Regions from separate parts of the Serratia montpellierensis genome, predicted to be linked through region 1. Evidence: predicted binding sites of a transcription regulator. Region 1 holds the regulator's gene; each other region holds the start of a gene.
The links. The regulator LexA, encoded in region 1, represses DNA repair genes until DNA is damaged. The targets are predictions, from matches to a motif close to TNCTGTATGTACATACAGNA.
Positions count from the first base shown of each region.

Region 1 (10,347 bases):
GGCTCGGCGTGTAGATTTGCACGTTGGGGCCGATCAGCGTGTTGTCGCCGATGGTGATGGTATTGCAATCGAGGAACACCGCATTGACATTGATAAAACAGTTCTTGCCGATACGAACATGCTGCCCATAGTCGCACCAGAATGGCGTTTCAATCCAGCTCGCCTCGCCCCAGGCGCCGAACAGCTCACCGAGCAGGCGGTTTTTTTCGTCCGCCTGATGCGAATCCAGCTCGCCCAGGCTTTTGGTTAACGCTCTGGCCCGATGGTACATAGCAATCAGTTCTTCATCGCGGCTGTTGTACTCCAGGCCGCTTAACAGCTTCTCTCTTTCCGTCATCACACAAGGCTCCTGCTCATAGCGGGGTGAAACGCGTTATACCGCCCTCGCCCGCCGCTCTCCAGCGCTAAAACCGGCAATGTTGATTTGCCGCCCGGCGGAGGGGAAAAGTTGTGATGCATCTCTCTTTTAGCGACCTCGACGCGCTTTTCCCTGCGCTATCCTCAGGGGAAAAGGGGGCAACTCTCGGCGATTCGCCGTAATCATGGTAAAATCGGCTTTTTTACGTACCGGGATATTTGCGATGAACTCAACCACCCAGGAAAAGCTGTTGGCACAGGCGGAACGCCTCTGCCAGCAACGCAATGTGCGATTGACGCCGCAACGGCTGGAAGTGCTGCGTCTGATGACTCAGCAACCCGGTGCAATCAGCGCTTATGACCTGCTCGATCTGCTGCGCGTCGCCGAACCGCAGGCCAAGCCGCCGACGGTATACCGCGCGCTGGATTTTCTGCTGGAGCAAGGGTTTATCCATCGAGTGGAATCGGCCAACAGTTACGTGCTGTGCCACCATTTCGAACAGCCGATGCACACGTCCGCACTGTTTATCTGCGACCGCTGCGGCCAGGTGACCGAACGCACGACAGAAGGCGTAGAGGAAACGCTGCAGAAACTGGCGCAGGAAGCCGGATTTGCGCTGCGGCACAGCGTGGTGGAAGCACACGGTCTGTGCGCCGGCTGCGTGGAGGTTGAGGCGTGCGACAGCAAGCATGACTGCGCCGAACACGATCACAGCATCGCCATCAAGAAGAAGTAATACGAAGTCAGGTACCTCCCTGTACCTGCGGCCGGGGCGCCAGAGGATGAGAGCGACGCCGGCCTGCGCTGGGTAAGCCGCCTTCAATGGCGGCCCTGCAGATTACCAGCGGTGTTTGGTGTGATCTTCCCAGGCTTTCACCTCTTTCTCGGCCGCCTCTTTCTGGTAACCGTAGCGCTCCTGGATTTTGCCGACCAGCTGTTCGCGTTTCCCTTCGATGACCGTCAGATCGTCATCGGTCAGCTTGCCCCATTTTTCCTTCACTTTGCCTTTAAGCTGCTTCCAGTTACCGTCGGCTTGATCTTTATTCATAGTCTCTCCGTTAACCTGTGGTGAATCAGTGATCCCTGTCGCCGGCCGGGGTTAACCAGAAATTTTTCTGACCGATACCCCCTTCACCTTAAGGAATACCGTTCCCCTTTATTCTCCAGCCACATGATTCATTCTAGTTGAACATGGAAATAAAAAAGCCAAACATCAGAATAAAAAACCATTAAAAAACAAAATAAAAATAAAAAACGCCAACAAACAACGAACTAAGCCGGGAAAAACCAGGCTGAAAACATGTAAGCAAACATGAACCAAAACATAAGGGAAATTAATAATTAACCCAGCAAAGCGTCCGGTTTAGCGAGCGGCAAACCAGCTGCCGCGCACCTGATGGCGGTGCCAAATCCAACCCAGCGCCACGCCGCGCAACGTCAGAAACACCGCCAGCGCCAGCCAAAGCCCGTGGTTGCCAAGCAGCGGCACGCTGAACAGCGCCACGCCATATCCTGCCGCGGCCACCGCCATGCTGTTACGCATCTCGGCGCCGCGCGTGGCGCCGATAAACATGCCGTCCAGCAAATAGCACCACACCCCGACCAGCGGCAGAATGACCTGCCACGGTAAATAGTGGGCGGCCAACGCACGCAGCTCCGGTAAGGAGGTCAACGCCGCCACGATCTGCTGGCCTGGTGTATGCCATCACCGGCCGAAGGCCAACGCGACCAACCCCGCCTGCCTGCAGGCCGCGTGCCACACCTTACGCAGTTGGCTGTCGTCCCGGGCACCGTAGGCGTGGCCCGAATGGGCCTCCACCGCATAAGCGAAGCCGTCGAGCGCATAGGCGGTAAACGTCAGCAGGTTCATCAACACCGCGTTAACCGCCACCACGTCGCTCCCCAGGCGAGCGCCGAAAATGGTCAGCGATGCGAAGCACAGTTGCAGCAACAGTGAACGCAACATGATGTCGCGGTTAAGCGCCAGCAGCCGACGCAGATCGCCACGCCAGGCCTGACGCAGCATCGGCAGGGTGATACCGCGCAGGCGCATTACCCGCCACGCCAGCCACAGGCCAAGCAAGAACGTGGCATATTCGGCGATGGCGGTTGCCGCCGCCGCCCCTCGCACGTTCCAGCCCAGGCCCATCACCAGCCAGATATCCAGCACGATGTTCAGCAGGTTGCCGACGATCAGCAGGATCACCGGCGCCCGCACGTACTGCACGCCGAGCAGCCAGCCCAGCAGCACCAGATTAGCCAGCGCCGCCGGCGCACTCAGCCAGCGGATTTCAAGAAAACGCCGCGCCTGTTCCAGCACCTCGCCATTACCACCGACGATCCGCAGCGCCAGTTCGATCAGCGGGTAGCGCAGCAGGACGATCGCCGCCCCGGCCAGCAGCGCCAGCAGCAGCGGCTGCATAAAGGCGCGCGCCAGCGCCTGCGGGTTCTGTGCCCCCAGCGCCTGCGCCGCCAGGCCGGTGGTGCTCATGCGCAGGAACAACAGCAGCATGAACAGGAAGCTGGTCGCCACCGCGCCGATCGCGACGCCCCCCAGATAGATCGGGCTGTCGAGGTGGCCGATCACCGCGGTGTCCACCAGCCCGAGCAGCGGTACGGTGATATTGGAGAAAATCATCGGCAAAGCCAGGCGCCACAGGGCTTTATCGGTGTCGCTGGTGAAGACGGAAATCAAGCGCATGATGAAATGTTCCCGTAGCAGTGGCGAAGGACAAGGTCAGAAACAAAAACGCCCCAGAACAGGGGCGATTGATACAAGGGGTGGCACTGAGGGTGCGGCGATTAGATCCAGTCGCCGTTGCGTATCACGCCGACCGCCAGCCCTTCGATAGTGAAATTCTGCTGGCGCAGATCGACCACGATCGGTTGGAATTCGTTGTTCTCCGGCAGCAACTCGACCACGTTGCCGTGTTTTTTCAGGCGTTTGACCGTCACTTCGTCTTCGATGCGTGCCACCACGACCTGGCCGTTGCGCACGTCTTGCGTTTTGTGCACCGCCAGCAGATCGCCGTCCAGAATGCCGATGTCGCGCATCGACATGCCGTTCACCCGCAGCAGGAAATCGGCGCTCGGCTTAAACAGGGAAGGATCCACCTGGTAGTGCCCTTCGATGTGCTGCTGCGCCAACAGCGGCTCGCCGGCGGCGACGCGGCCGATCAGCGGCAGCCCCTCTTCTTCTTCCATCAGCAGGCGGATACCGCGCGACGCACCGGAGACGATTTCGATCACGCCTTTGCGTGCCAGCGCCTTCAGGTGCTCTTCGGCGGCGTTAGGCGAACGGAACCCCAGACGCATCGCGATCTCGGCACGCGTTGGCGGCATGCCCGTTTGCGAAATATGATCGCGAATCAGATCGTAGACCTCTTGCTGTCTGGTAGTTAGTGCTTTCATTCCGCCCCCTGTTTGTTTATACAGTCTTGCTGTGAGTATATACAGGTAAGCGCGGATTGGGAACCGAAGAATAAATAAAAATCAGTCAGTAGGCGCCTTTCGTCAGCCAAAATGCTGCCACAAGACCGTGCCCCAAACGAACAGCGCCAGTACGATCGCCAGCGACACCGCCGCCGACCCCATGTCCTTGGCCCGTCCGGACAGCTCATGGTGTTCGCTGCCGATGCGATCCACCACCGCCTCGATCGCGCTGTTCAGGATCTCGACGATCATCACCAGCGCTACCGATCCGATCAATAAAATGCGCGCTATCGCACCCACATCCAGCCAGACTGCCAGTATGATAGCCAAGAGGGTGACCACCAGTTCCTGTCGGAACGCCGCCTCGTGTTGCCAGGCGGCGGAAAGCCCTTTATAGGAATAGCCGGCGGCCTTGATGATGCGGGTCAGTCCGGTTGCTTGGTTTGCCATGTTTTCGTGCCTTTCTCAGAGGTCGGTCATAATAACAAGAGTCTAGAACAGTCCGCGCTGACGGCTCTCGGTTTTCGAACACCACAGATCTGCTACCCGGTTTCTGGTATGCTTGCGGCGCATTGCTAACAAGAGGCTTCACGTTGTTTATGTCAGGTTGGCGTAAAATTTATTATAAAATATTGAATTTACCACTTAAATTGTTGGTAAGAAGTAAGGTCATCCCTTCAGATCCGGTTACCGAGCTAGGGTTGGATCCCTCACGGCCGATTTTGTATGTTTTACCTTACAATTCCAAGGCGGATTTGCTGACGCTGCGCACCCAGTGCCTGGCGCAGGATCTGCCCGATCCGCTCAACTCGCTGGAGATCGACGGCACCGTGCTGCCGAGCTACGTGTTCATTCACGACGGCCCGCGCGTGTTCCGCTACTACACCCCGAAAGAAGAGTCGGTAAAGCTGTTCCACGACTATCTGGATCTGCATCGCAGCAATCCGGATCTCGACATTCAGATGCTTCCGGTTTCGGTCATGTTCGGCCGCTCGCCGGGCCGCGAAGGCCACGGCACGCCGCACCTGCGTCTGTTGAACGGCGTGCAGAAATTCTTCGCCGTGCTGTGGCTCGGCCGCGACAGCTTCGTGCGTTTCTCCAACACCGTTTCGCTGCGCCGCATGGCGACCGAACACGGCACGGATAAAACCATCGCGCAGAAACTGGCGCGCGTGGCACGCATGCACTTCTCGCGTCAGCGCCTGGCCGCGGTAGGCCCGAGCCTGCCGGCCCGTCAGGATCTGTTCAACAAGCTGTTGGCGTCCAAAGCGATCGAAAAAGCGGTCGAGGACGAAGCGCGCAGCAAGAAGATCTCGCACGAGAAGGCCCAACAGAACGCCATCGCGCTGATGGAAGAGATCGCCGCCGATTTCTCCTACGAAACCGTGCGCCTGTCCGACCGCGTGCTGAGCTGGACCTGGAACCGGCTGTATCAGGGCATCAACGTCACCAACGCCGAACGCGTGCGCCAGCTGGCGCAGGACGGCCACGAGATCGTCTACGTGCCCTGCCACCGCAGCCACATGGATTATCTGCTGCTGTCCTACGTGCTGTATCACCAGGGCCTGGTGCCGCCGCACATCGCCGCCGGCATCAACCTCAACTTCTGGCCGGCGGGTCCGATCTTCCGCCGCCTGGGCGCGTTCTTCATCCGCCGCACCTTCAAGGGCAACAAGCTGTACTCGACGGTGTTCCGCGAATACCTCGGCGAGCTGTTCACCCGCGGTTACTCGGTGGAATACTTCGTGGAAGGCGGCCGTTCCCGCACCGGGCGTCTGCTGGAGCCGAAGACCGGCACCCTGTCGATGACCATTCAGGCGATGCTGCGCGGCGGTGCCCGTCCGATCACGCTGGTGCCGATCTACATCGGCTACGAGCACGTGATGGAAGTGGGCACCTATGCCAAAGAGCTGCGTGGCGCCACCAAGGAAAAAGAGAGCCTGCTGCAGATGCTGCGCGGCCTGCGCAAGCTGCGCAATCTGGGCCAGGGTTATGTCAACTTTGGCGAGCCGCTGCCGTTGACCGCTTACCTCAACCAGCACGTGCCGCAGTGGCGCGAGTCTATCGATCCGATCGAGGCTCAGCGCCCAAGCTGGCTGACGCCGACGGTCAACGATCTGGCCGGCCAGATCATGGTGCGCATCAACAACGCCGCCGCGGCCAACGCCATGAACCTGTGCTCCACCGCGCTGCTGGCCTCGCGCCAGCGTTCGCTGACCCGCGAACAATTGCTCGAGCAGCTCGAGTGCTACCTGCAGCTGATGCGCAATGCGCCTTACGCGCATGACGTCACCGTACCGACGCAAACGCCGGACGAGCTGCTGGATCACGCGCTGAACATGAACAAGTTCGAGGTGGAAAAGGACAACATCGGCGACATCATCATTCTGCCGCGCGAGCAGGCGGTGCTGATGACCTATTACCGCAACAACATCCACCACCTGCTGGTGTTGCCGTCGCTGATCGCCAGCATTGTGATGCATCATCGCCGGGTGTCGCGCACCGAGCTGCTGCGCCAGATCGGCATGATCTACCCGATGCTGAAAGCCGAGCTGTTCCTGCATAACGATAAGGAACAGCTGTCGGAAGTGCTGCGGCCGATGATCGACGAGCTGATCCGTCAACAGCTGATCTGCGACAAAGGCGACGAGCTGGTGCTGAACCCGGCGCGCATTCGCCCGCTGCAGCTGCTGGCCGCCGGGGTGCGCGAAACCCTGCAACGCTACGCCATCACTATGTCGATCCTCAGCGCCAACCCGAGCATCAACCGCGGCGCGCTGGAGAAAGAGAGCCGCATCATGGCGCAACGTCTGTCGGTGCTGCACGGCATCAACGCGCCGGAGTTCTTCGACAAGGCGGTGTTCTCCACCCTGGTGGCGACGCTGCGCGAAGAAGGCTATATCAACGACAGCGGCGATGCGATCCGCGAACACACCCTCGAGGTGTACAACATGCTGAGCGATCTGATCACGCCGGAAATCAAGCTGACCATCGAAAGCGTCAACATGCCGGAAGAGACCAACGTTCTGCCGCAAGCCGATGCGGAAGAAGAGCAAGACGAGTGATTTCGTCCGGCGCGGAAACACAAAAGGCACCCCGAGGGGTGCCTTTTTTCTTGCTGCAGGAAACCGTTACGCCGGCAGATAGCTCAGCGCGATGCCGATAAACACCACCAGTCCGACATAGTTGTTCTGCAGGAAGGCCTTGAAGCAGGCTTCGCGCTCACGCCCGGCGATCTGTTTCTGCTGGTGAATGAACAGCGCGCCTGCCAGCAGCAGCGACCAGTAAAACGCCCCGCCGAGCTGCGCCAGATAACCGACCCACACCAGCAGCAGCAGCGTCGCGAACTGCAGCAGCCCGACGATCAGCTTGTCATAACGCCCGAACAGGATAGCGGTGGATTTGATGCCAATCTTCAGGTCATCGTCGCGGTCGACCATCGCATACAGCGTGTCGTAGGCCACCGTCCAGCAGATGTTGGCCAGCAGCAGCAGCCAGCAGCTGAGCGGCAGCGATTCGCTGACCGCCGCATAGCCCATCGGAATGCCCCAGCCAAACGCGGCGCCCAGCACGAACTGCGGCAGGTTGGTCACCCGCTTCATGAACGGATACACCCAGGCCAGCGCCAGCGCCGCCAGCGACAGCCAGATGGTCATCGCGTTCAGCGTCAATACCAGGCAGAACGAGATCAGCACCAGCACCACGAACAGCACTTTGGCCTCTTTGGCGCTCACCCGGCCGCTCGGCATCGGCCGCCCGGCGGTGCGTTTCACATAGCCGTCCACCGCGCGATCGGCGTAATCATTCACCACGCAGCCAGCGGCGCGCATCAGGAACACGCCGAGCACGAACACCAGTAAAATCGACAGCGGCGGCACGCCTTTCCCGGCCAGCCACAGCGCCCACAGCGTCGGCCACAGCAGCAACAGCGTGCCGATCGGTTTATCAATGCGCATCAAATGGCTGTAAGCCCGCCATTTACTTTGAGTCACGCTTCCCTCCAAGGTCTTGCTCTCCTCTCTTATGCAGGAACCGCTGAATACAGCGGTGAAGCCGGTAAAAACAGTTCGGTCAGCAACAGCGGTTTGCCCGCCAGCCGCAGCCGTGAACGGCGTGCCCACAGCGCGTCCTGTCGGCCGATATGGATATAGTCGCGGGTCAGATCGCCGCTGCTGAACAGGTAGCGCCCCAGCGGCAGCGTGCCCAGATCCACCAGCGCCTGGTCAGGGCCGGTCAGCGTATTTTCCGGGATCACCGTGCGCCCCAGCAGCCAGGGCTGGTCGTCACCCAGCAGCACCACTTCGCGCAGCCAGTAGCGCGGGCTGTTTGGCAAGTGCTTCGCCTCGTCGCCCAGCGCCTCGCGCGTGACGAAGCATTCGCGCTGCGGTTCGACGCGCACCTGGGCGCAATGGCGTTCAAATCGGCGGGTCATGGAGCCTAACTCCATCAGCCAATCGCTGACGGCGGCGGGCGCCGGAGGATCCTGTTCGGACAACCACTCCAGCGGCGGCAGGATGGAATCCCTGATGCCAGACATTGCTTTACTCCTCGCCTGAACCACAGCCGGTACGGCGCGCCAGACGATACAAACTGTTAACAGGCCCCCATTGTAGCGCAGAAATACGAAAGCGGCAGGCTGATTCGTGGCGAAAACGGCAGGCGCATCAGCCGGAAAAACCGGGGGGCTGTCATCTTTTTGCCATCCGCATTCTCTATCTTCATCTCCCGGCACGCTGACGATTCTGTGATCGCCCGCAAAGTTTCAGCTTCCTCGCGTTGTGTTATCTACGCGCGTAGATACTCTGACACCGCAGCGTTGAATCGCCATGCGTCCGACATGATTTGTCGGCACACCTTTGTTGCCGGCACCAGGGAAACCATCTTTAACCGCGCCCCTCCAGGCGCAGAACAAAAGAGGATAGCACTGCCATGAGCGAAACAACGCTTGCCCCTTCACAGACCGCCGACGCCGCGCTGGCGGCCGATGAACGCCTGGCGACCAAAGAGGGGCGCAGCCAATTTTGGCGCGCCACCTTCTCCTGCTGGCTCGGCACCGCGATGGAATACGTCGATTTTGCGCTGTACGGCCTGGCGGCCGGCATGGTGTTCGGCGACGTGTTCTTCCCCGAGGCCACGCCGCTGGTCGCCCTGCTGGCCAGCTTCACCACCTACTCCGTCGGCTTCGTCGCACGGCCGATCGGTGCGCTGGTGTTCGGCTGGATCGGTGACCGCAAAGGCCGCCGCGTGGTGCTGATCACCACCGTGGCGCTGATGGGCCTCTCCACCACGCTGATCGGCCTGATCCCGTCCTATGCGCAAATCGGCGTCTGGGCACCCACCTGCCTGGTGATCCTGCGCTTCGCACAGGGGTTCGGCGCCGGTGCGGAACTGTCCGGCGGCGCGGTGATGCTGGCGGAATACGCGCCGGCCAAACGGCGCGGGCTGGTGGCGTCTATCATCGCCATCGGCTCCAACAGCGGCACTCTGCTGGCGTCGCTGGTATGGCTGCTGGTGCTGCAGTTGGACAAGGAAGACCTGATGAGCTGGGGCTGGCGCATTCCGTTCCTCGCCAGCATTCTGATCGCCGGCGCGGCGCTGTACCTGCGTCGCCACGTGCGGGAAACGCCGGTCTTCGAACGCGAGCTGCAGCAAAACCACCAGCGCATGCTGGACGCCGCCCAGGCCGCGCCGGATACGCGCAGCTACCTGCAGCGCACCAAGGCGTTCTGGGTGATGCTCGGCCTGCGCATCGGCGAAAACGGCCCTTCCTACCTGTGCCAGGGCTTTATCGTCGGTTATGTGGCCAAGGTGCTGATGGTTGATAAATCGGTACCGGCGCTGGCGGTGCTGATCGCCTCGCTGTGCGGTTTTCTGGTGATCCCGCTGGCCGGCTGGCTGTCCGATCGCTTCGGCCGCCGCATCACCTACCGGTGGTTCTGCCTGCTGCTGGTGCTGTACGCCTTCCCGGCGTTCTGGTTGCTCGACAGCCGTGAACCGGCGATCGTCATCTCGGTGATCGTGGTCGGCATGTGCATCGCATCGCTGGGGATCTTCGGCGTGCAGGCGGCCTACGGCGTCGAATTGTTCGGCGTGAAGAACCGCTACTCCAAAATGGCGTTCGCCAAGGAGCTCGGCTCGATCCTCTCCGGCGGCACCGCGCCGCTGATCGCCACCGCACTGCTGTCCGGTTTCGGTCACTGGTGGCCTGTCGCCTGCTATTTTGTTGTAATGGCGGCCATCGGCTTAATCACCACCTTCTTTGCTCCCGAAACCCGCGGCCGCGATCTCAACCTGCCGCAGGATGCCGCGTAACGAGAAGGCGAACAGGATCCCAATTTGGATAATCACTCCGCGCGACGCGTTACCCGCGCCGACGTGGCCCGCGTAGCGGGCACCTCCGTCGCCGTGGTCAGCTATGTGATCAACAATGGTCCGCGCCCGGTGGCGGAAGCCACCCGGCTGCGCGTGCTGGCGGCAATCGAGCAGACCGGCTACCGGCCGAACGACATCGCGCGGGCGCTGGCTTCCGGCAGCACGCAAACCTACGGGCTGGTGGT
Region 1 covers NZ_VOSN01000021.1:252,385-262,731, forward strand. Annotated here, with positions in the region: gene FUU19_RS21815 (sugar O-acetyltransferase) at 1-337, opposite strand, end outside; gene zur (zinc uptake transcriptional repressor Zur) at 582-1,094, shown strand; gene FUU19_RS21825 (CsbD family protein) at 1,197-1,406, opposite strand; partial or broken gene dinF (MATE family efflux transporter DinF) at 1,722-3,059, opposite strand; gene lexA (transcriptional repressor LexA) at 3,161-3,769, opposite strand; gene FUU19_RS21840 (diacylglycerol kinase) at 3,872-4,240, opposite strand; gene plsB (glycerol-3-phosphate 1-O-acyltransferase PlsB) at 4,390-6,855, shown strand; gene ubiA (4-hydroxybenzoate octaprenyltransferase) at 6,922-7,794, opposite strand; gene ubiC (chorismate lyase) at 7,812-8,327, opposite strand; gene FUU19_RS21860 (MFS transporter) at 8,720-10,102, shown strand; gene FUU19_RS21865 (LacI family DNA-binding transcriptional regulator) at 10,127-10,347, shown strand, end outside.

Region 2 (10,347 bases), on a different contig from region 1:
ATAAAAAAAGCGCCCGCAGGCGCTTTTTTCGTGGTTTTCCGTTTAGCCGATGTATTCCAGGCCGCCCATATAAGGACGCAGCACTTCAGGCACCTGAATACGCCCGTCGGCCTGCTGGTAGTTTTCCAGCACCGCCACCAGCGTACGACCAACCGCCAGGCCGGAGCCGTTCAGCGTGTGAACCAAACGCGGTTTCTTGTCGGCTTTGCTACGGCAGCGCGCCTGCATGCGACGCGCCTGGAAATCCCACATGTTGGAGCAGGACGAGATCTCGCGGTAGGTATCCTGCGCCGGCAGCCACACTTCCAGATCGTAGGTTTTGCATGCGCCGAAGCCCATGTCGCCGGTGCACAGCAGCACCTTGCGGTAAGGCAGGTTCAGCAGCTGCAGCACTTTTTCCGCGTGGCCGGTCAGCTCTTCCAGGGCATCCATCGAATCTTCCGGACGAACTACCTGCACCATCTCAACCTTGTCGAACTGGTGCATGCGGATCAAACCGCGGGTGTCGCGGCCGTAAGAACCGGCTTCCGCACGGAAGCATGGCGTGTGCGCGGTCATCTTCAGCGGCAGAGATTCCTCTTCCACGATCTCGTCGCGCACCAGGTTGGTCAACGGCACTTCCGCCGTTGGGATCAGCGCGTAGTTGCTGCTGTCGGCTTCTTCTTCCAGCGGACGGGTATGGAACAGGTCTTCGCCGAACTTCGGCAACTGGCCGGTGCCGTACAGCGTGGCGTGGTTGACCAGGTAAGGCACATAGGCCTCCAGGTAGCCGTGCTGCTCGGTGTGCAGATCCAGCATGAACTGGGACAGCGCACGGTGCATGCGGGCGATTTGCCCTTTCATGACCACGAAGCGCGAGCCGGTCAGCTTAACCGCGGCGGCAAAATCCAGCCCGCCGGCCATTTCGCCCAGATCGACGTGATCGCGCACCGCGAAGTCGTACTGGCGCGGTTCGCCCCAGCGGGTCACTTCCAGGTTTTCGCTGTCGTCTTTACCATCCGGCACGGCGTCGTCCGGCAGGTTAGGCAGCGTCAGGGCGTAATCGCGGATCTCGCTCTGCAGCGTGTCCAGCTCTGCCTTAGCGGCATCCAGCTTGTCACCCAGCTCGTTCACTTCGCGACGCAGCGGCTCGATGTCTTCCCCACGCGCTTTGGCCGCGCCGATGGATTTCGATCGGGAGTTGCGTTCCGCTTGCAGCGTTTCAGTTTCTACCTGCAGAACTTTGCGACGTTCTTCCTGCGAACGCAGCAGATCCAGATCGAGTTTAAAGCCTCGGCGAGCCAGTTTGACGGCGACTGCGTCTAGCTCATTACGCAGCAGATTGGGATCGAGCATGCTAATCCTGTGCTTGTTGTTATTGAAAGAAGTGTTGTTGTTCTATGCGGCTGATTTATAGCCGCATAAAAGAAGAGTGATACCCGCTAACCTTACCGCAACGGCCTCGCTAGCGGTAGCGTTTTGTCGGGCTATTTTGATCCTGCTCAGCCAGCCATGCCAACTTTTCGCCGATTTTCCCTTCAAGCCCGCGCGAGGTCGGTTGATAGTAGCGCGTCTTGGCCATTTCGGGCGGGAAATAGTTCTCGCCGGCGGCGTAGGCGTTGGGTTCGTCGTGGGCGTAACGGTACTCCGCCCCCAGCCCCATCTCCTTCATCAGCTTGGTCGGCGCATTGCGCAGGTGCTCTGGCACGTCATAATCGGCCTGCTCTTTGGCGTCGCGCATGGCGGCCTTGAACGCGGTATAGACCGCGTTGCTCTTCGGCGCGCAGGCCAGGTAGACGATCGCCTGCGCGATGGCGCGCTCGCCCTCCGCCGGCCCCACGCGGGTGAAGCAATCCCAGGCGGCGATCGCCACCTGCATGCCGCGCGGATCGGCGTTGCCCACGTCTTCAGAGGCAATCGCCAACAGACGGCGCGCCACGTAGAGCGGATCGCCGCCGGCGGTAATGATGCGCGCATACCAATACAGCGCCGCGTCCGGCGCCGAGCCGCGCACCGATTTATGCAGCGCGGAAATCAGATCGTAATAACGGTCGCCCTTGTTATCGAAGCGCGCGCTGCGCTCGCCTGACACCTCTTTCAGCAGCTCCGGCGTCAGCACCCGCACGCCTTTGGCATCGATCTCCGCCATGTCCGCCATCATTTCCAGGCTGTTCAGCGCCCGGCGTGCATCGCCGCCCACCAGCTCGGACAGCAGGCGGCGCGTTTCCGCGGGCAGCTCGACGTTCTGATTGCCAAAGCCGCGCGCCTTGTCGCTCATCGCCTGATCCAGCACCTGGCCGATATCTTCGGCGGTCAGCGCCTTCAACAGGTAAACGCGGGCGCGGGACAACAGCGCCGAGTTCAGCTCGAACGACGGATTTTCGGTGGTGGCGCCGATAAAGGTGATGGTGCCGTCTTCGATGTGCGGCAGGAAAGCGTCCTGCTGGCTCTTATTGAAACGGTGCACTTCGTCGACGAACAGGATGGTGCGGCGGCCGGCGTCGCGATTTTGCCGCGCCCGCTCGATCGCCTCGCGGATCTCCTTGATACCGGAGGTCACGGCGGAGATCCGTTCGACATCCGCCTGACCGTAACGGCCGATCAGCTCTGCCAGCGTCGTCTTCCCGGTGCCCGGCGGCCCCCATAAAATCATCGAGTGCAGCTGCCCGGCCTCGATGGCGCGCGGCAGCGGCTTGCCGGCGGCCAGCAGGTGCTGCTGGCCGATATACTGCGCCAGCGTGGTCGGCCGCATACGCGCGGCCAACGGCTGGAACTCATTCTGGGAAAAATCGAGCGACAGATTATTACTCACTTGCACCTCACTGGCGCTGGTCGTCCAGCGTCACCCCCTTCGGCGGGGTAAATTTGAATTTGGCCGGATCGGCGGCGACGTTCTGCTGGCTTTTCAGCGTGTAGGAACTGCGCTGGCCGTCCTGCTCCACCGCAGCGAAGCTGCGAATGGTACCGCTGTTGGTCACGCTGATGGCGAACTGCTTCAGGTTGCCGCTGGCAGACTTCGGCGTCAGCTCGAAATCATCGCCCTTTTGCTTCACGTTGTACTGTTTCCAGTCGCTGGCATTATTGCGGGTGATCAGCATAAACGGCGTATTGCCGGTGGCGTTCTTCAGCCAGGTCGCCGTCACCTGCTCGACGAACGGATTATAGAACCACAGGGTCTGGCCATCAGAGACCAGCACGCTCTCATCGGGCGACGTCATGTGCCAGTTGAAGAGGTTTGGCCGCTTCACCCACAGCTCGCCTTCCCCCTGTTGCACCGCAGCGCCGTCGGCGCTGGTCACGGTTTGTGAGAAGCTGGCGTGGAAACTGTTCACCTTCGCCAGGCGACTTTGCAGATCCTGTGCGGCATCGGCCAGCACGGAGGTAGAAGCGAATCCCGAAAGCAGACAGCAGGCAACTAACAGTTTTTTCATTATTCCAGATACCTTATGAAATGCGTTAACCGCAGGGCGACGCCGTGCGGGTCAAATCAACCCTATACCCGCTTACTTTACCCGAAGCCGGCGATCGGCCGGTAGGCCAATGTTCCGAGAAGAAACGGGTTTACGCTTCTTTGCACAAGGGCCGCTTAAGCGGCCCTTTCTTATTGAATTGCAATGGCTAAACGACCATCAATCGTGCCGAGGCGGCGCCAGCACCTCGCGGTTGCCGTTGTGCCCCTGCTCGCTGACGATGCCCTGCGCTTCCATCTGTTCGATGATGCGCGCCGCGCGGTTATAACCGATACGGAACTGGCGCTGCACGCCGGAGATGGAGGCGCGGCGTTTATCCACCACGAAATCCACCGCCTGGTCAAACAACGGATCCAGCTCTTCGTCACCGTCCATACCGCCGCCGGCACCGCCCTCACCGTCTTCGCCGCCGCTGAGAATGCCCTCTTTATATTGGGGCCGCTCGCGCGCTTTCCAATCCTTAACCACCGCGTGCACTTCCTGATCGCGCACGAATGCGCCATGTACGCGCACCGGAATCGAGGAGTTCGGCGCCAGATAGAGCATGTCACCCATACCCAGCAAGGACTCGGCGCCCCCCTGATCGAGGATGGTGCGGGAGTCGATCTTGCTCGACACGGTAAAGGCGATACGCGTCGGGATGTTGGCCTTGATAAGACCCGTGATCACATCCACCGACGGACGCTGGGTCGCCAGCACCAGGTGGATACCCGCCGCACGCGCTTTCTGCGCCAGGCGAGCGATCAACTCTTCGACCTTTTTGCCGACCGTCATGATCAGATCGGCGAATTCGTCGACCATTACCACGATGTACGGCTCTTTCTCCAACACCGGCGGCGTGATGTCCATGCTGTCGGTCGGTTTCCAGAACGGATCCGGGATCGGGCGCCCCATCGCTTCGGCCTGATCGACGCGCTCGTTGTAGCCGGCCAGGTTACGCACGCCCAGGGCAGACATCAGCTTGTAGCGACGTTCCATTTCGCCCACGCACCAGCGCAGCGCATTGGCAGCGTCTTTCATGTCGGTGACCACATCGGTCAACAGGTGCGGAATACCTTCGTAAACCGACAGTTCCAGCATTTTCGGGTCGATCATGATAAAGCGCACTTCTTTCGGCGTGGCTTTATACAGGATGCTCAGGATCATGGCGTTGACCCCGACCGACTTACCGGAACCTGTGGTACCGGCGACCAGCAAGTGCGGCATTTTGCCCAGATCGGCCACCACCGGTTCGCCGGAGATGTCCTTACCCAATACGATGGACAGCGGCGACGGGTTGTCGCGGAAGGCCGGGCAGTCCAGCACTTCGCGCAGGTACACCGTTTGACGCTTGGCGTTCGGCAGCTCCAGACCGACGTAAGGCTTACCGGGGATCACTTCCACCACGCGCACCGCCGAAGTCGACAGCGAGCGCGCCAGATCGCGCGACAGGTTGGAAATGCGCGCCGCTTTAACGCCCGGCGCCAGATCCAGCTCGAAGCGGGTGATGACCGGCCCCGGCAGGATGTCCACCACGTCGGCTTTCACGCGGTAATCGGCCAGGCTGGCCTCCACCAGGCGCGCCTTCTGTTCCAGCGCGAAGGAGTCGACCGGCTCCACCTCTTTCGGCGCTTCGGTCAGCAGATCCAGCGTCGGCAAGGGCGTGGTCGGCTTCTGCAGCGGCTGATCGTTGCGCATCAGGAACGGGTGAATCAGGCTGTCCATCGCCGGATGTTGCTCGGCCTGAGATTGCTGAGGCTGCTGCACCGGTTGTTGTGGCTGCTGATATTGCTGCTGCGACGGCGGTTGATACTGCTGTTGCTGCGGCTGTTGATACGGTTGAGAGTGCGGTTGCTGAGGTTGGGCAGCCGGCGCCGCAGGCTCAAACTGGCCAAACGGCACGTCGTCCTCTTGCTCGCTTTGCTGTTCAATGCGCTCTTCAAGCTGTGGGGACAGCGTGAACATCGGCTCGCTCGGGCCATCGTCCACTAAATCCGCCATCGGCGAGAAGCTGAAAGCATTGCGGGTATCGACCGGGCTGGCGGCCGGCGCCTGCGGGGCAGTCTCTTGCTGGCCATAACGTGCCTGCTGTTGCTCGGCGAACGCCTGACGCAGCGCAGCCTCTTGCCGCGCCTCTTCATCGTCCTGTTGGACTTCACCGTAACGTTGATTCTGTTGTTCGGCGAACGCCTTGCTCAGCTCGGCTTCCTGCTGAGCATTTTCATCATCCTGCTCCGGCTCGTAGCTTTCGCCATAGCGCTCGCTTTGCTGCGTAGCGAACGCCTGGCGCAGCGCGGCTTCCTGCAGCGCCTCTTCTTCCTGCGGATTTATCGCCGTCGGCTGTTGAGGCTCCGCCTGGCGCTGTTCCTGCTCGGCCGCGCGCTGCGAAGGCAGCTTGATGCCGTAGGAAGCCAGCTCGCGGCGGGTCGGAATACGCACCGGATTCGGCCGCGGCAACTCAGGGCCGATACCCTGTTTAACCTGCGAATTGCCGTCGCTGGTGGCCGTGAAGGCCGGCATAAAGGTCGCCGCTGCGGCGCCCGCCGCGGCAGCGGCTGCCGTATCCAGCTGCGGCTTGGCGCCGGTGGCGCTGAAACCACCTGCTCCGCTGACGTCGGCACTGTCGCGCTGCGCGGCGGTAAAATCAAAGGGAGAACGTGCCGGCGGCTGCGGTGCTGTCGGCTCTTGCCAATTGCCGAGGCGCGGCTCATCATCGTCCCGATAAGGATCGGCAGGGCGCGTCGCCTTAGGCGCTGGCGTTTCTTCCGGGATTTCGAAGGAATACAGCGGCGGCGTGGCGTCTTGCGCCGGGGCGCTCACCGGGTGCTGATTGACCGAGGCCGGCGCTGTCGGTGCCACCGTTATCGACGGCGCCTGTGTGGCGATCGGTGCAGCAACGGGCTCGTGGATCTCTGCCGTCACCGCCGGTGCAGGCGAAGCCGCCGGCGCGATTGGCGCGGCGTCGGCTTCAACCTCACTATCGTCGGCTCGCAGGCCGCTGAGCAACGGATCGGCGGCGTCTTCCGCCGCCTCTTTGGCGCTTTCGGTGACCGAGGGTGCGGAGAACAGCACGTCGTCATCGGCAGCCGCGGCTCCGGCGGCGGTCGCCGCAGCCGCGGCGCCCTTCCCTGCCTGCTCAGGCTCGTCATCAACGTAACGCTCGTCATCCTCGAAATAGCGATCTTCGCGACGTGAGCGATTGGTCATCACCGTCGCGACGCCCAACACCGCACCGCCAATCTTCTCGGCGATCACCAGCCAGGACCAGCCGGTAAACAACGTCAGCCCCGCCGCCCACACGCACAACAGCGCCAGCGTAGCGCCGATGCCGTTGAACCACGGCAACATGGCGTTGCTCAGCAGGCTGCCGATCACGCCGCCGGAAGCGAAGTAATAGAGATCGTCAACGTTCAGCGCCGCCAACCCACAGGAGGTAAGCACTAACGCCAAGGTGCCGATCAGGCGCAGGGAGAGCGCGAAATAGTCGATGTAGTCTCTGTTGCCGCGCTGGCGATAGGCCGCCCAGCACAGGACCAGCATGATCGGCGGTATCGCGTAGGCGAGCACCCCGAAGGTGAAGAACAGCGTGTCGGCCAACCAGGCCCCAACACCGCCACCCAAGTTGTGAATCGGCTCATGCCACGCGGTCTGCGACCAGCTTGGGTCAGACGGGTTGAAACTGACCAGCGCAGCCATGAGGTAAACGGCAAAAATCGCTACCACGATAAGCGCAGCTTCCAGCAAACGCCGGCCACTGCTGAGTCTTTTCAGGGTAACTTCTTTATCTTCTGTATATTCCTGGCTCAAGAAAGGCTCTCCAGGTTCCTGTTAGCTGACATAGCAACAGCGCCGAGAAGCTTCCCCGGCGCCGAAACTGTATGAATAAACAGGAGTGTAACCAATTTAATCAGGTTTTGCACCTGCACCTTACCGTGTTTTGATAACCAGACGGTTACTCTGTTTCACTTCTTCCATCACTACGTAGGTACGGGTGTCGTTAACCCCCGGCAAACGCAGCAACGTTTCGCCCAGCAGTTTGCGGTAAGCCGACATGTCCGGTACGCGGGTTTTCAACAGGTAGTCGAAATCACCGGAAACCAGATGACACTCCTGAATCTCTTCAAGCTTCTGCACTGCCGAGTTGAATTGCTCAAACACGTCCGGCGCGCCGCGGTTCAACGTGATCTCCACGAAAACCAGCAGGGACGCATCCAGATAATGCGGGTTGAGCAATGCGGTATAGCCATGAATGAAACCCTGGCGCTCGAGACGGCGCACGCGTTCTAAACATGGAGTCGGGGATAACCCCACGCGCTTCGAAAGCTCGACGTTCGAAATACGCCCATCCTTCTGCAGCTCATTCAGGATGTTGCGGTCGATACGGTCAAGATCTTTACCCGGGCGTTTCTTGTTGTCTGCCATTATTATTGTCTCTCTTATTTTCTTCCGTGCACTTGCCACACCCTAGCCAACGTCAATGTGTAAGGGTTCGTTCCAAGCGAAGACCCGATGCCTGTCATATGCTTCTTCACTACCATCATTCCACGCCGCGCAGCCTGTCTGTCCAACCCCGCGCAACGCCGGTAACGACGTTTCGGTCGAGAAAAAATCAGCAAACGCTTGCGCGCCCTGCTCCGCACATCCACCGCGTATTGTCGCCTTGCGGCGTAAATACGTACGATTTGCTGGTGTTACGGGGATAATTTCTTCTTCCTATGATGTTTTCGCAAATGCGCAGCGGATTGTCAAAGTAAAAGAAGCAAAATCAGAACAACGTACCGTCATGAAAAGTCTGCATCCCATTTTTGGTTATGAATCGCTGGCAGATAAACCCCGGCAGGGAGCGGCTGAAGTCGCAGAATGCGCCGTTTTTGCGCGGTTGGCGATTCGGTAGCCGAATGCGGCTTTGATAAGGTAAATTTCTGCGTTCGGCGTACGATTTGCCGACAGCGGGTGCATTAATAGGCGACAACTATCATACAAATCGTTAACAACGTCGCCCGGCGCTTTTTTTACTGCGCCATTTTCCCTACAATCGGCTTCATTGTCCGCCATTGTGGAATAAAGAGGTTATTCATGGGCACGGCTAAACATAGCAAATTACTGATTCTGGGCTCCGGCCCGGCCGGTTACACCGCCGCCGTCTACGCGGCGCGCGCCAACCTGAACCCGGTGCTGATCACCGGTCTGGAGCAAGGCGGCCAGCTGACCACCACCACTGAAGTGGAAAACTGGCCGGGCGACGCCGAAGGCCTGACCGGTCCGGCGCTGATGGAGCGCATGCGCGAGCACGCGGAGAAGTTCCAGACTGAGATCGTCTTCGATCATATCAACAACGTCGATCTGCAGCAGCGTCCGTTCCGCCTGTTCGGCGACAGCGGTGAATACAGCTGCGACGCGCTGATCATCGCGACCGGCGCCTCCGCCCGCTACCTTGGCCTGCCTTCCGAAGACGCCTTCAAGGGCAAAGGCGTTTCCGCCTGCGCGACCTGCGACGGTTTCTTCTACCGCAACCAGAAAGTCGCCGTGGTCGGCGGCGGCAACACCGCCGTTGAAGAAGCGCTGTACCTGTCCAACATCGCCGCCGAGGTTCACCTGATCCACCGCCGCGACAGCTTCCGTTCGGAGAAGATCCTGATCGACCGGCTGATGGAAAAAGTGAAAAGCGGCAACATCGTGCTGCACACCGACCATACGCTGGACGAAGTGCTGGGCGATGAAATGGGCGTGACCGGCGTGCGTATCCGCAGCACCAAAGCGGAAAACGAAACCCGTGAGCTGGAGCTGGCCGGCGTGTTCATCGCCATCGGCCACAGCCCGAACACCGGCATCTTCGGCGGCCAGCTGGAGCTGGAAAACGGCTACATCAAGGTGCAGTCCGGCATTCACGGCAATGCGACCCAAACCACCATCCCCGGCGTCTTCGCCGCAGGCGACGTGATGGATCACATTTACCGCCAGGCGATCACTTCCGCCGGCACCGGTTGTATGGCGGCGCTGGACGCAGAGCGTTACCTGGACGGCATCGCCGGCGCAGAAGTCTGCTAAGACGTTCTCTTCATCAGCAAAAAGCGGCTCTCGAGCCGCTTTTTTTGTCTTCAGCCCCCAGGAGGATGCACGCCGATGCATAATCTTCTTCACTGGCGCCTGCTGGTTGCCGTCGCCGACAGCGGCACCATCACTCAGGCTGCGGCGATCTGCGGTATGACGCAGTCTGCCGCCAGCCAGTCCATCGCTCAACTGGAGACGATGCTGAGCACCCGGCTTTTGGTGCGCCAGCCACACAATGTCGTCCTGACCCAAAGCGGCCTGCAGATCGTCGCCCATGCCCGCTCGATGTTGGCAGGGCTACGGGCCATTCAACAATGCGCGCAGCAAGCCGGTAACGCGCACGCGGGCAAAATACGCCTGGCCAGTTTCCCGTCGGCATTCAGCACGCTGTTGCCGCCGCTGCTGCGCAAATTTCGCCGTCTGTACCCCGACATTGAGCTGATTACGCTCGAGGGCACCGACCACGAAGTGGAGAGCTGGTTAACATCGGCAACGGCAGACATCGGCGTGGTGCTCAATCCGGCACCGGAGCGGCTGTGTTTCCCCTTAGGGGGAGGATGCCTGGTTGGCTGTCGTGCCCAGCGCGCACCCGCTGGCGCGAGAACGGCGGCCGGTGGTGCTGGATGCCCTGTTCCGGCTGCCTTTCATCCTGGCGACCGGCGGATGCGATGTGAATGCGCAAAGTTTGGCGCAGCAGTCGGGCCTGGCGCTAGCCGATGTCCGCGCCACCGTCAGCGACTGGCAAACGGCGTTGACGCTGGTCAAGGAAGGCACGGGCGTCGCGCTGATGCCCGCGTCCGTGATCCCGCCCGATGCGCTCGGAGTTTGCGCTCTGCCGCTCGTTGCGCCGGTTTATCGCCGTTTCGGC
Region 2 covers NZ_VOSN01000005.1:223,415-233,761, forward strand. Annotated here, with positions in the region: gene serS (serine--tRNA ligase) at 43-1,335, opposite strand; gene FUU19_RS06450 (replication-associated recombination protein A) at 1,445-2,731, opposite strand; gene lolA (outer membrane lipoprotein periplasmic chaperone LolA) at 2,799-3,410, opposite strand; gene FUU19_RS06460 (DNA translocase FtsK 4TM domain-containing protein) at 3,609-7,235, opposite strand; gene lrp (leucine-responsive transcriptional regulator Lrp) at 7,356-7,850, opposite strand; gene trxB (thioredoxin-disulfide reductase) at 8,505-9,476, shown strand; partial or broken gene FUU19_RS06475 (LysR family transcriptional regulator) at 9,552-10,347, shown strand, end outside.
Region 2: the regulator LexA is predicted to act here: its motif matches at 7,301-7,320, upstream of FUU19_RS06460 (DNA translocase FtsK 4TM domain-containing protein).

Region 3 (10,347 bases), on a different contig from region 1:
ACCATAGCCGACGATTTCCGCGAGCGGTGTGGCGCCGCGCGCCAGCGCGTGTTCCAGCGTTTCAATCACCAGCATGCCGGCGCCTTCTCCCATGACAAATCCGTCCCGGGCGCTGTCGAAAGGCCGAGAGGCCTGTCGCGCCAATTCGGCCGGTGCGGTGGACATGGCGCGTGCAGCGGCGAAGCCGCCCAGGCTGACGGTATCTATGGCGGACTCGGTACCGCCGCACAGCGCAATATCGGCCTCATCATTACGGATCAGACGCACCGCGTCGCCAATGGCCTGCACGCCGGCCGCACAGGCGGTCACCGGTGCGCCAATCGGGCCTTTGAAGCGATGTTTGATTGAAACGTGGCCGGCCGCCAGATTGACCAGGAATGAAGGGATGGTAAACGGCGACAGGCGCTTGGCACCACGGCTGTCAGTGGTGCGTACCGCCTGGGCAATCGCCGGGAAACCGCCAATGCCTGAGGCAATGACGGTGGCGGTGCGTTCTTGTTTTTCCTCCGTATCGGCTATCCAACCGGACTGGCGAATGGCTTCATCCGCCGCCGCCATGGCGAACAGGATAAAACGATCCATTTTCTTTTGGTCCTTGGGGGCGACAGAAGCGTCGGGATTGAAGCCCGCTTCAGCATCTTGTGCCAGTTCCGGAACCTGGCCTCCGACTTTGACCGGCAAATCCGCAACGATCTCGTCAGGCAACGCCCGAATGCCTGATTCTCCTTTCAACAAACGTTGCCAGATGGTTTCAACACCGCACCCTAAAGGCGAAACGGCGCCCATGCCGGTAATGACGATACGACGATGACTCATGATGTCTCCTTGGTAGATTCGGGAAAATCAGCGAGACGCCGGCGCCGCATCAGCTCGGCGCGCTGATAGATGCCGTCGCTTGCCGCCGGCCCTGGCGCCAGCGTAATGAACTGTTGCGGCACCGGCTGTTGGGTCTCGCGATTGATTAACTGGACCTGGATCGGTTGATCTGTGCGACTGTCGACCAGCAGCGAGCTAACGGCGCCGTCGGTCAGATGACGGTTACCCCATTGTGAGAGGGCCGCCAGCACGGGGAAAAAATCGTTGCCGCGCTCGGTGAGCAGGTAGTGGTAGCGCACCGGTCGGGTTTGATAGCGTTGCTTATACAGAATGCCATGAGCCACCAGATCCTTCAGCCGTCGGGCCAGCAGCGTGGGCGATATCCCCAAACTTTGTTGGAATTCGTCGAACCGGGAGAGCCCCTGAAAGGCATCGCGCAGGATCAGGATGTTCCATGACTCGCAGACGCGATCCAATGAGCGCGCAACGGGGCAAGGCGCATCGCTAAAGCGGGTCTTTTGCATGCCATTCCTCACTGGGTACACTAACTGTAGTTACCTTTCGAACCATGTTAGGGGATTTTGAGGGGCAAGAGAATAACCGGATGCAAAAAACCCGCTATCGCGCGGGTACCGATATCGAGAGAGTGCGACGTTCAGCCAGTCTGTTGCTTTAACCGCTTCAGGTAAGAATAGGCCAGAGACAGGAAGGAAAAGACGTTTCGATAACGGGCGATTAAAGGAGATGGGGGGCTTGAAGCGCTAAGAGAAAGAAATGCCATCACGTTGAACGTGACGGCATGCGGTGAGCGTTGGAAAAGAAGGCAGTGGCCGACTTCTCGCCAGCGTGATTAGAACGCTGCGGTATCCTTGAACAGGCCCACTTTCAGATCGGTGGCGGTATAGATCACTTCGCCGTCAACCAGCACTTCGCCATCGGCGACGCCCATGATCAGCTTGCGGGTGATGACGCGCTTGAAGTTAATACGATAGGTGACCTTCTTGGCAGTCGGCAGCACCTGGCCGGTGAACTTGACTTCACCGACGCCCAGCGCGCGGCCTTTGCCTTCGCCGCCCAGCCAGCCGAGATAGAAACCGACCAACTGCCACATTGCATCCAGGCCCAGGCAACCAGGCATAACCGGATCGCCGATAAAGTGGCAACCGAAGAACCATAGGTCCGGATTAATATCCAGCTCCGCTTCCACATAACCTTTGTTGTGAGTCCCGCCGTCTTCGGTCATCTTGACCACGCGGTCCATCATCAACATGTTACCTGCCGGCAACGGTGGGCCACCGGCGCCGAACAGCTCGCCACGGCCGGATGCTTCGAGGTCTTCTTTCGTATAGGAATCGCGTTTATCTACCATGTTCTCAGTAAGCCTTATTTTAATGAAGGACGCAGGTTAGCTAACACGTGTACGCTGAACAAGTCCGATCAGCCGTGGTTGAACCAGTTGAGCCAGCGCAGCGGCCACGGACGGCGGCGTTCTTGCAGGTTCACCTGCGCAATCCGTTCCTGTATGGCCGCCAACAAATTCGGCTGTTGTTCGTCAGAGTAGAGGCAACCTGTGAGCAAAGGCAAGGCTTCCGCCGCGCTCTCTACCGCCCACAGATGGAATTGCCCTTCGCGTACCGCGTCAACGACATCCTGACGCAGGCACAGGTGGCGCACGTTGGTCACGGGCAGTACGACGCCCTGTTTGCCCGTCAGGCCGCGGCGTACACAAACTTCGAAGAAACCTTCGACCTTTTCGTTAACGCCGCCTATCGGCTGTACGTTGCCGAATTGGTCGACGGAGCCGGTGACGGCGATCTGTTGTGTGATCGGCTGCTGTGACAGGGCACTGATCAAGGCGCACAGCTCAGCCAGCGAGGCGCTGTCACCATCTACTTCGCCGTAAGATTGTTCAAAGACGATCGAGGCGGAGAAAGGCAACTGCTGATCCAGATCCAGTTCGGCGATCAGGAACGCCTGCATGATCATCATGCCTTTAGCATGCAGGTTGCCGCCCAGTTCGGCTTTGCGCTCGACGTCGGTAAACTCGCCGTCACCAAGATGCACCACGCAACTGATGCGTGAGGGCTCGCCGAAGCTGCGTGGATGGCCGGGATAGTCCAGGACTGACAGGCCGTTGATCTGCCCGACCACTTCACCCTCGGTCTCAATCAGGATCTGGCCGAGCTCAATCTCATCCTGCATACGCTCGGCCAGATAGCTTTCACGCCATTCGCGGGCATTCAACGCCGCTTCAAACGCCTTGGCGGTAATGCGCTCCTCTTCGGCGTACAGTGCGGCCTCGGACAGTTGCTGGCCAAGCCAAACCGGCGAGAGTGGCAGGACGCCCTGGTCACCGCTATAACGCACTGCCTGGACGATCAGCGGTAGCCAGGCATCGGCCGCCAACATCGGTAACTGCCGAGCGGCGATCACGCCGTTGACGTAGCCGCACCACTGCGCCATATCATCGACTTCGGTCAGTTGCAGATCGTCTTCGTATTCGCCGTAGACCGCTTGTTCGCTCAGCTCCGGCTCGATATCGTGGAAATCGGCCAGGCCGTGACGATCGCCGACCACAATCAGCCTTAGGTCCAACGGCATCGGTGGAATGGTTACCGGCAGCGGGCGGGTTTCGTCTGGCGAAACCCAATGGAACTGACGCTGGCCGATCATCTGCTTCAGCCGCAGCCATAGCAGCGGCTGAGCCAGTAGCGCCCGGGCCGACAGAATAAGAACGCCGCCGTTGGCCTGGTGCACCAGACCTGGCTGCAGGGTAATGTCGCCGTGGTGGATCCGCACGCAGCCAAACAGCTGCTCCGGCTCAATCCACTCCTGGAACAGGCAAGCACCGCCGGCGGCGAAAGGTTCATCGCCACGGCTGGCAGGTTCTACGCTGACCTTGCCATCCTGAATGACATAGTGGCTGCCGCAGCATGCCGTGTCTTTCGTCAGCAGCGGTTTGACGGCGTTAGCAACCAGTTCCAGATACTCTCGCGTCTCTTGCGCTTTCAACAGCATGAAACGCGGTGGCGATTGAGGGTGGCAAAATAGCGTCAGGGCATTTTCCAGCCGAGGCTGAATGGCGGAAAAGGGCACGGGTGCCAACTGAGCGGCGGTATCAAATATCGCCTGATAAGGCGTTACGTCCGGCAATAAAGATTGCCATTCAAGTCGGTTATTGGTCAAAGTGTTAGATGCAATCGTCAAAAAGGGAAAGGGCGATTATACAAGAATAACGGCGGCTTGATACATGTGGAGTGCCAGTTGGCGTCAGGGAGTTTGACATCACGCGATGACTGTGCAAAAAACAGTCTAAAAGACGGCTTAATTGCCGGGGAAATTCGGCGCAAAGCTGTTATGCTTATTTGAAGTTACGCGGTCACTGAAGAGCTCAAGATGAAATATCAGCAACTGGAAAATCTGGAGAGCGGTTGGAAATGGAAGTACCTGGTGAAAAAGCACCGGGAAGGGGAGCTTATTACCCGCTACATTGAAAACAGCGCTGCTCAGGAAGCGGTTAACGAGCTGCTGAAGCTGGAAAATGAGCCGGTAAAGGTACTTGCATGGATTGCCGCTCACATGAATCCGGAACTGGATAACCGGATGAAGCAAACGATCCGCGCCCGCCGCAAACGTCATTTTAACGCAGAACACCAGCATACGCGCAAAAAATCTATCGATCTGGAGTTTTTGGTTTGGCAACGTTTGGCTGCCCTGGCGCGCCGTCGCGGCGTCACGCTGTCGGAAACCGTTGTGCAGCTTATCGAAGATGCCGAACGCAAAGAGAAGTATGCGAATCAGATGTCATCATTGAAAGAAGACTTGAAGGCGATTCTCGGTAAAGAACCTAAGTAAACAGGGCAGAGCGCCTTAGTTACACATAGTCTTGAATGTTCTGATACCAGCAGGACGAAAAAAACCCCGCAATGCGGGGTTTTTTATTAGGCGAGTAAACTTAGCCCTGAGGCTGAGTTACAACGTCTTTGATACCTTTAACTTCGATCTCTACGCGACGATCTGGTGCCAGGCAGTCGATCTGAGCTTTGGTAGCGCGGCCAGCTTTGTAGCCACAGGTGTTGCCTGTAACTGGATCAGCTTTGCCCATGCCACGTGCAGAGATTTTGTCTGACGGGATGCCTTTGGAGACCAGGTAGTCAACAACGCTTTGTGCGCGTTTTTCAGACAGTTTTTGGTTGTACTGAGCAGAACCAACGGCGTCGGTGTAACCCAGAACAACTACGGAACCGTCTTTAGGATCCATGGAGCTCAGCTGGGAGTACAGCTGATCCAGAGCCTGTTGACCTTGTGGCTTCAGAGTTGCTTTGTTGAAGTTGAACAGCACGTCAGACTTCAGAGTGAAACGCTTGGTTTCAACAACTGGAGCCGGAGCTGGAGCTGGAGCAACTGGAGCAACTACATCATCCTGACCGAAGCGGTAAGAAACGCCCAGGCTCAGCATGGTGTTATCTGGACGTGCGCCAACGGTACCTGCGTCACCGATGTTGCTTACGAACTGGTAGTCCAGGCGGGTAGCCCAGTTTTTGGTCAGTGCGTATTCAACACCAACAGCAGCCAGCGGAGAAACGCCGGTGTCGTGGTTGCTCAGGCGACCAGCGCTGCCGTTGTTGTAGTTAGCTTTGGAATCTGCGCGCCATACCATACCACCCAGACGAGTGTAGATGTCCAGATCGTCAGCAATTGGGTAGCTCAGTTTAGCGGCCAGTTGAACGCCCTGCGCTTTGAAAGCACCGTTGTTCACGCTGCCTTTGTAAGGCATACGGCCGAGCCAGTCATAGCCCAGTTCGAAGCCCAGGTATTGGTTTGCCTGATAGCCCAGGAACGCGCCGGCACCCAGCTGATCTTTGTGGGTTGGGCCGTTGCCGATACCGTTCTGGTAACCGTTACCGTAGAAACCAGTGTCATGGTACTGGGACCAGCCCAGTTTAGCACCGGTGTACCAGGTGTTATCTTTTGGAGCGGCTTGCGCTACGGTAGCGAAACCTGCCAGTGCCACTGCTAATGCGATAGCTGTCTTTTTCATTTTGCGCCTCGTTATCATCCAAATAGGCAATGAGCTTTAAAGCTGTTTAAGCCCTTGGTTAAATTCCTTCGCCAAGGTTTAAGCCCTCGTTTGTTACTCGCCAGTTTTTCTGACGTTATAGAGCAACCTTGGCGATGTAAAGTCTACAACGTGGCGCGAAAGTTACAAGTGTGATGTGATAAGGCTCTAAAAAAAAACGCAGAATCGTACATATTTGCTAACATTCTTAGCCTAAAAAAACGGCGATTCATCGGGCGTTTTTGCTTGGCAAACCGCGGCCGGACTAGCTTTGTGCCTTATCCCGCAAAGGTTCCCTCTACGGGGTGCGAAAATGATGGGAAAAATCCTAAATTTACTTAATGATACAAAGAAGAGTGAATTTTTAGGGTGGAACAGTGTCCGTGAGTCGGGTCAATGTCACGTTGAGGACGCATGATAAATCCGTAGGCATTACCCAATTCTGCCGCACGTCTTAATTTTAGACGATCCTCCTCCGTTAGCTCGGGCAACCAGCCGAGAACCACGCTGTAATTCCCCGTTTGCAGCGCTTTTTCCATTGCCTCAACCGTATTCACCGGGCTGATTTGGCTCAATTGCACCATTTTATCTACCGGCAGGCCAGACTGCTGCAGCCATTGTTTGCTTAGCTTTTGCTGCGGCGTCAGCCACAGAAGCCAGCGAGACTGCTTGCCCAACTGCTGCAGCAGGGGCAACAACAGTTGAGCCACTGCGGGCTGGCGCTCGTTGTAAACAAGTTCACTGATCAAGCCATTCTCTTTGCCGACATTCGTGTTCTTCGCAACGCTGTTCGCGGTAAAAGAGCCATGGCTAAAATGAGGTTGGTAGAGTGATTGAGTACGCATAAAGTTCCCGCCCGTCGTGTTACTGTATGTTTATACAGTATCCCTGATTTCGGATAAGATCAACCCAAATTTTCGTAGCGGCTCGCATAATTGCGATCATTTTTTGTACCGATGTCTTTTGTGATTGGCATGCAGACGGATAGTGCGTATTTTTCTAATTAGTTGTTCACGTTACTTTTTTCATTGATGAGAGAAATAATACGACCGGAACCTAAAAGGAGGAATGCTATGAAAAGGATGTCGACGAGAAGAATCGCGCAGGCTAAAAATTGCTTTGCGGCGCTGGGCGCCATCACCACGCGGTCACAGTTTGGCGGCTATGGGCTGCTGGCTGAGGGGGTGATGTTTGCGGTGATAGCGGAAGGCGAGCTGTATCTGCGGGCTACGGCGAGCATGGAACCGGCCTTTCGCGCTCGGGGCATGGTCAATATGGTCTATTCCAAGCGCGGTGTGCCCATTACTTTGCGCTATTACTGGGTTGACGAGTCTCTGTGGCGGGAACGTAACGAATTGGTGGGACTGGCCTGGCAAGCTGTCAGGGAGGCCCGCCGGGAACAGCGGCTCAAGGCCGGCGACCACGGCAGATTGAAGGCGCTGCCGAATATAGATGTCAATATGGAGCGATTGTTGTGGCGAGCGGGTATCCACAACGCCTATGACCTGCGGTTGCAGGGCGCAAAACGCAGCTATCTTTGTCTCCTTCAACAGCAGACCAATCTGGGGTTGCGAGTCCTGTTGTCGCTGGGCGGGGCGATCGCCGGGTATCATCAGGCGGCATTACCGGCTGAATTGCATGACGAATTGGTGCGCTGGTTCGACCATATGATGGCGATGCGCCGCCATGGACATGAGCCGGTGATTCAGGGCCCGCCGAGCGGGCCCTGAATTATTAGGCTGTCTTATTGATTTGGGTGTGCAGCGCGGTGAGTTCCGGCAGAAGTTCGAGCACCAGCCCTACCTGTTGCAAAACCAGCTGTTCTTTGCTTTCAGGTTCCGGAACGGCTTGGCGAATGCGCTCCGCCAGCTGTTCCAGCGCCTGTGCAATGCGCAGGCTGTTCTGTTCTTCCTGATGCAGGGCGCCGTCCACGTAACACACGGCATCATTGAGCAGATCGAGCGTGGCTGGGGTGTTCAGCCGCTCGCGGTGCGCACCCAACGCCGAGATATAACTCAGGAGTGTGTGGTTCAGGCAGAGCAGGCGGAAGGCGGCTTCCTGCAGCGCCTTGTCGGCCTTGGGATCGGCGGACATGTTGGAGATGACCGAAGCCAGTTCGGCATCGCTGTTGTGGGCATCTCTCCGCGCAATGCGGTAGGCGAGGCCGTTATCCTTACCCTGGTGGTATTGCACCAGAATGGCGTCCAGATAACGGCAGTTGGCATTCAGCGTTTTATCCACCACCGCCGGCAATTGGCGGAACTGCCAGTCCGGCCAGATAAAGCTGACTGCCGCCCAGGCGATGGCGCAGCCCAGCAAGGTATCGTAAACGCGCGGGGCTGCCACTTCGAATCCTTCACCCAACAGGTTAAAGCACAACAGCACCAGCAGCGTGATGAACATCGTCGCGTGCGCATATTGTACGGTGCGGAAAGCGAAGAACAGAACGCCGGTGATGACGATCAACACCAGCTGTCCTTCCAGTGAAGGCACGAAATAGAGGATTGGCAGGCCGATCAGGATACCGGCCAGGGTGCCGATGATGCGCAATGCCAGGCGTCGGCGGGTAGCATTGTAGTTTGGTTGGCAGACGAACAGGCTGGTCAACAGGATCCAGTAACCGTGCTGCATGCCGGTGAGTTGAATGAAGGCGTAACCCACGCACAGCACCACCGACATACGGATCGCGTGGCGGAACAGGGCCGACTGAGGCGTCAAATGGCGGCTGATGCGCAGCCGGATATCGCTCCAGCCGGTTAAGCGGTCGTCGGCCAGGCTGTTCTCTTCTGCTTGCCCGCTGGCCAGCGTCTGCTCTGATTCGATATTGGCCAACTGCGCATCGATCGCATGCAGGTTTTTCAACAGATGCGCCAGCGCTTTGGTCTGCTCATTGTTGCCCTGGGTTTCGGCGATGCGCGCCAGCGCCTCCTGAATGCGGCTGAAAGCCGGTTCAAAGCGCGGGTTGTGCTGGTACTTTTGCCGCAGCAGGATCGATTGCGCCAATTGGCGGCAGGCGCGTGCCTGCATGCTCAGCAAACGCTGGAAGCGGAACAAAATGTCGCTGTGACGAAATTGCCGGCTGAGCGCGTGGTACTGAACGTGGGAAGAGCTGGCGCGTTCGTGGATATCCTGCGCGACAAAATAGTAGTGCAAGGTGCGACGGGTGCCGCGCTGGCCGCGATCGCCTTTCAGGCGCGTCAGCAGCGAGGCTTTGGTTTGGTTAAGCAGCGCGACCAACGTGCTGTTGGCCATTGCGACATCCATCCATGGCAGGTCGGCATCGCGCTCGGCATCGGGATCGAACAGATTGGCTTTGGCATCCAGATAGTTGGCCAGCTGATCGTAGCAGCGCGCCAGGTTCTCTTGCAGCGGCCGGATAGGGAACAGCAGGTGGCCCGCCAGTGTCAGCAGGTTGTACCACAGTGCGCCGATCACCAACAGCAGCGGTTGCTGATACCAGGCATCGTACATGGAGGTGCCGAGCATGGTATAAACCGCGATCAGCAATGCGCCGAAGGCGATGGTGGCATAACGTTGCCCCAAGGCGCCGAGCAGGATAAACCCGCAGGTCGATGTGGTTAAGCCAAGGGCGAACAACCAGGGATAGGGAAACAGCAGCTCGATTGAAGCCGAGGCGACAAAGAAGCACACCAGCGTGATCAGCAGGTTGCGTAGCCTGCCGGCCAGGCGGTCATCTAAATCAGTCAGGGCCGCCGCCACGACGCCCAGCGTGAGCGGAATGGTCAGCTTGGGAATGCCCAGCCACCAGGGAACGGCGGTGGTGCCGATGAGCGCAATAAGGATGCGCAAGTGATACAGCAGGTTGCTGTTGTAAGTATAACGACGAACTGCGGGTGCAAAAGAGAGCACGAAAAACTCCTCAAACGGAGAAAAAATTAACGCTGATGATAGTGGCGGCGAGCATTCTCAATACGCGCTTGCTGAGCCATTTCTACCGAGACGACGCGGCGCCCCACCGGCCACAGCGCGATGGCGGCAATCTTGAAATTGGCGATGCCCACCGGAATGCCGATGATCGAAACGCACTGCACGATACCGGCAGCGATATGTGATAGGCACAGCCACCAGCCGAACAGCACCAACCAGATAATGTTGAGCAGCGAACCGCCGGCGGAGAGCAGCGCATTGCTTTTTTCCGGGTAGAGTTCATCGACGTGGATTGCCTCGTTGCCGAACGGCACCAGCGACAGTTTGGTGATTTCCCAACAGGAGCGGGTGAGGGGCAGCGTGATGACCAACAATACGCTGAACACCGTGGCGATGAGCCAGCCCAGCGTGGTGAAAAAACCGCCCAACACAAAATTAAGAATATTCAGTACAGTACGCATAGACGTCATTCTGCTCTAATGATGGCCAAACCGCGATGCGGGCGTATTCACGATAAAAACGCAAAATCTATTCTACCCTTTTTTTAGCGCTAGAGTGCCACTGCTTATCGCAGGTAAACTGGC
Region 3 covers NZ_VOSN01000005.1:147,719-158,065, reverse strand. Annotated here, with positions in the region: gene fabF (beta-ketoacyl-ACP synthase II) at 1-816, opposite strand, end outside; gene FUU19_RS06180 (winged helix-turn-helix transcriptional regulator) at 813-1,340, opposite strand; gene fabA (bifunctional 3-hydroxydecanoyl-ACP dehydratase/trans-2-decenoyl-ACP isomerase) at 1,667-2,185, opposite strand; gene FUU19_RS06170 (AAA family ATPase) at 2,254-4,002, opposite strand; gene matP (macrodomain Ter protein MatP) at 4,213-4,671, shown strand; gene ompA (porin OmpA) at 4,772-5,857, opposite strand; gene sulA (SOS-induced cell division inhibitor SulA) at 6,214-6,720, opposite strand; gene FUU19_RS06150 (TfoX/Sxy family DNA transformation protein) at 6,949-7,605, shown strand; gene yccS (YccS family putative transporter) at 7,610-9,745, opposite strand; gene FUU19_RS06140 (YccF domain-containing protein) at 9,772-10,224, opposite strand.
Region 3: the regulator LexA is predicted to act here: its motif matches at 6,741-6,760, upstream of sulA (SOS-induced cell division inhibitor SulA).